2 regions of the Calditerricola yamamurae genome follow, and region 1 is predicted to be linked to the other one. Evidence: predicted binding sites of a transcription regulator. Region 1 holds the regulator's gene; the other holds the start of a gene.

Region 1 (2,199 bases):
TTTTTCAACAAGAAAAGGGAACCAGCATCTACTTAAAGGGTTAGGACCTCTTCGGACTAACTTGCCCCCGTGGTAGATGGCGCAGGTCCCTCATGCTTGAAAAGCATGCGAATTTCAAGTAAAGGGGGATTCTTCCATGGACACGATGGGTCGTCACGTCATCGCTGAACTTTGGGGATGCGACTTCGATAAGCTGAATGACCTGAAGTTCATCGAAAAGGTGATGGTCGAAGCCGCGCTGGAAGCCGGGGCGGAGATTCGAGAGGTCGCCTTCCACAAATTTGCGCCACAAGGCGTCAGCGGCGTGGTCATCATTTCGGAATCCCATCTGACGATCCACAGCTTCCCAGAACACGGCTACGCTAGCATTGACGTCTACACGTGCGGGCATCGCATTGATCCCCAAGTTGCAGCGAATTACATTATAGAGAAACTGGGTGCGACCACCGTCGAAGCGGTCCAGGTACCACGTGGGATGGGTCCGGTGAGGGTGGAACACGTCCAGCCCTTCAAGCCGAAAGCCAAAGCGAAGGCCGTTTGACCGCACAGGAAAGTGCCGATGCACTTCGGTGCACTTCCCTGTTGACATACGCGCGCAGGAAATGAGGAACCCGCTGCCGGGTTCCTCATTTCCTATGTAGCCATGGTATCATGAAAGGGACAGGGAAACGACAGGCCAGCGAGTGAGGGACGGCCCATGCGTTGTCCGTACTGCGACCATCTCGGCACGCGGGTGCTTGACTCGCGCCCCGTCAACGACGGCAAGTCAATTCGCCGACGCCGCGAGTGCGAAGCGTGCAGCCGACGCTTTACCACCTTCGAGGTGGTGGAGGAGACGCCGCTGATCGTGATCAAGAAGGACGGGACGCGCGAGAGCTTCAGCCGGGAAAAGGTGTTGCGCGGGATGATTCGCGCCTGCGAAAAGCGGCCGGTGCCGCTCGAGACACTGGAGCGGATCGTCGATGACATTGAACGCCAGCTCCGGGCCAGCGCCCAGTCGGAAGTGCCGAGCAAGACGATTGGCGAGATGGTCATGGAAAGGTTGTATGAGGTGGACGAGGTGTCCTACGTCCGCTTCGCCTCCGTGTACCGGCAGTTCAAGGACATCAACGTGTTCATGAAGGAACTGCGTGAACTGCTTGCCCGAACCAAACAGCGGGAATAAACCGGGGGGATGTGCGGGCGGTGTTGGCGGACGGAGCGGGCCGGCCATTGGGCGGAAGGGGGAAACCGGGATGACCGCGCCGACTTTGAAGGATGCCTATGTGGTTCGGTTCATCCGGCCCATTGCCCCGGCGGAACTGGGGTATGTGCTGCACTTGTACCAGCCGATCGTTGGTCATGCTGCCTGCGCGCTGTACCTGACGCTGCTGTTCAGCGTACCGCAGGACAGTGGTGTGCCCCAGACGGGAATGTTTCGCTGGCTGGTTGCCACCACCGGCCTCAGCCTTGACGCATTAACCCAGGCGCGTCGCCGGCTGGAAGCCGTCGGGCTCATGCGGACATTTCATGTCTCGCAGGATGACGGTGAGGCGGTGTTCGAGTTCTTGCTGTATCCCCCCCTTCCGCCGGCGCGCTTTCTGGCCGACGACGTGCTCAACGTGCTCCTCTTCAACGCCCTCAGCCCCAACCAGTACCGAATGCTGTGCGACCGGTACGGGGCCGATGCCCGCGATGTCCACGCCGCGCACCGCCTCCTGTCTCCCCATGCCGCGCGCACGGAGCTGACCGCCTCCTTTGGCGACGTCTTTGTGGCCGTATCGCCCGAAAAGCTGTCCCGCGAGGGCGACGCGGAGGCGGAGCGGGAGATCGCCGCCGCGCGCGAGGGGCGGGTGTTACCGGAGATGGATCCCTTCGTGCAGGGGGCGGTTTCCTTCGGCACGGTCATCGATGAGGGGGAGCTGGAGGCGTACCTGCCTCCGGATTTTCCCCGCGTCGCCGAATGGCCTCCCGACGCGCGCGATGCGGTGCAGCGCCTGGCTTTTCTGTTCGGGCTGGATGCCTATGCCTTGTCCGTGCACCTGCAGGATCCCTTTGTATGCGGCGATGACGGCATGCCTGACGCCGAGCGGCTCAAGCAGGTGATCAAGCAGGCGTACCTCCACCGCAGCAAGGGCAAATGGCCGCGCGTTGCTGAACGCGTGCAACCTCCCGCTCTGCGCACGGTGCAGGGGGAACCGAAGAGCCGCGAAGAGGCCC
Region 2 (2,199 bases), on a different contig from region 1:
CTGCATGAAGGCGTCGCTGATGCAGACGGACAGGTTGGCGTTCGTGAGCAGGCCCATCTGCGTCTTGACGGTGATGAACTCGAGAAGATCGGGATGCCAGTCGTTAAGCATGAGCATGAGCGCGCCGCGGCGCGACCCGCCCTGTTCGATGAGACCGGTGGTGTAGCTGAACAGGCCGCCCCACGACACGGCGCCGCTCGAGGAACCGTTGACGCCGCGCACAAGGGCCCGGCGCGGGCGTAGCGACGACAGGTTGATGCCCACACCGCCCCCGCGGGACATGATCTCCGTCATCTGCGTCAGCGTCTCCATGATCCCGCCTCGGGAGTCCTTCGGCGAGGGCAGCACATAGCAGTTGAACAGGGTCAGCTCCTCCGTCACCCCGGCGCCGGCCAGGATGCGCCCGCCGGGCACCATCTTCCAGTCGTCGAGAAGGTAGCGGAACTTCTCCTCCCACTCGGCACGCTTTTCCGGCGCCTCGGCGGCGGCAACGGCCTTGGCGATGCGGTCCCACATCTGATCGGGCGTCGTCTCCAGCGGCTTGACCAGTTTCTCCTTGTCGACAACGATTTCCTGGCCGCTGCGAAGGCGTACGCGAACCTGCTCGCGCACGACGCCCCTGACCGCGTCCCCCGTCAGGCCCACCTCGATCACTTCGCCCACTTCTTTTTGCGGAAAGCGCGGGTCGTCCTTTGTCAGCACAAGCACCGTATCGCCCGGTTCGAGCCGTTCCGGCTTCAAATCCTTGCGCGCGTAGCGGTCGAGGAAGATTTTCTCGCTCAGCCCTTCCAGGCGAACCGTCTTGCGCTCGAATTTCCGCGTCAGCGTGCTCTTCTCCATGCGGGCACCCTCCAGGATCAAGATAATGACCGGGTCGGCACCGGTCGGTGATAGGGGTTCCGTGTGGCGGTGCGGATTTCCCCGATCGGTAATACCGTCCCCCGCCCCCTCGCCGACCGTGCGGAAAGGAGGGGGCAGGACAAGCTTATCACACCCTCCCCCAACAATCAATATATTGGGGTGTTTAATATTTTTCGACACTACATCTTGTGCAGACCCACCACCTTGGCGGCCTCAACGATCCCCAGTATAATGGGACTATCCACAGTTTGCCAAGCCATTGAAAGGAGATGAAGCCGTTGCTTGTTCTGTGGAACGGACAGCTCCTCCCGCGCACCGAAGTGCAGGTTGACCTGGAGGACCGTGCCTACCAGTTTGGGGACGGCGTGTACGAAGTGATCCGCGTCTATGGCGGCCAGCTGTTCCTGCTCAACCCCCACCTCGATCGCCTGGTACGGAGCGCACGGGCCATTCGCCTCGACCTTCCGTGGTCTCCGTCGCAACTGGCGAACCAGTTGCGGGAGCTCGTGGCCGCCAACCGCCTCGTCGACGGCGCCGTCTACCTGCAGGTGTCGCGTGGCGTCGCGCCCCGCGCGCACGCCTTCCCGCGCGCCAGCCAACCGGTACTGGTGGCCTATCCGCTCCCCGCGTCGCGGCCGACCGAGGCGCAAGAGAGGGGCGTGCGCGCCACCTTTGTCGAGGACATTCGCTGGCTGCGCTGTGACATCAAAAGCCTGAACCTCCTCGCCAACGTACTCGCCAAGGAGACCGCCGTCGAGCGCGGGGCCCAAGAAGCCATCCTCCACCGCGGCGAGACGGTGACGGAGGGCAGCGCTTCCAACGTCTTCATCGTGCAGGGCCGCGTGTTGCGCACCCATCCGGCCAACCATTTGATTCTCGACGGCATCACGCGCCGCTTCGTGCTGGACCTGGCCGCGCGGGAAGGCATCTCCACCGTCGAGGCGCCCTTTACCCGCGAAGACCTGCTGAATGCCGACGAAGCCTTTTTCACCAGCACAACGCAGGAAATCGTGCCCATCGTTGAGGTGGACGGCCACTCAATCGGGGTCGGCGTGCCCGGCCCGATTACGCGCAAGCTGCTGCGGGCCTTCCACGCAGCGGTGCAGGCAACAACCCAGCAAGAGGTCTAGGTTCCCGGCGGCTGCGCCCTGTCGAGCGGCATGCGGAGGGTACCGCCCCCCGCGTGCCGCTCGCGTTTTTGGGCCAGCCGTTGGGCGCGGGCCAGCAAGTCCTGTTCCTCCGGCGTCGGCGCACGTCGGCGCGCAAGGCGTCGGCGCTGGCGCACGAGCCACAGCGCTTCTTCCACCACGGCCGCGGCCGCGTCATAGTCCTTCGCCT

The links. The regulator NrdR, encoded in region 1, represses ribonucleotide reductase genes. The targets are predictions, from matches to a motif close to AACACNATATATNGTGTT.
Region 2: ACYQ0Z_RS10450 (adenosylcobalamin-dependent ribonucleoside-diphosphate reductase) is a predicted target of NrdR. The motif match lies at 1,037-1,054, and genes of this name have one in related genera.

What each region holds. Positions count from the first base shown of each region.
Region 1 covers NZ_BAAIFH010000004.1:178,706-180,904, reverse strand. Annotated here, with positions in the region: gene speD (adenosylmethionine decarboxylase) at 137-541, shown strand; gene nrdR (transcriptional regulator NrdR) at 698-1,165, shown strand; gene ACYQ0Z_RS02265 (replication initiation and membrane attachment family protein) at 1,236-2,199, shown strand, end outside.
Region 2 covers NZ_BAAIFH010000006.1:821,531-823,729, forward strand. Annotated here, with positions in the region: gene ACYQ0Z_RS10450 (adenosylcobalamin-dependent ribonucleoside-diphosphate reductase) at 1-840, opposite strand, end outside; gene dat (D-amino-acid transaminase) at 1,131-1,991, shown strand; gene ACYQ0Z_RS10460 (ribonuclease H-like domain-containing protein) at 1,988-2,199, opposite strand, start outside.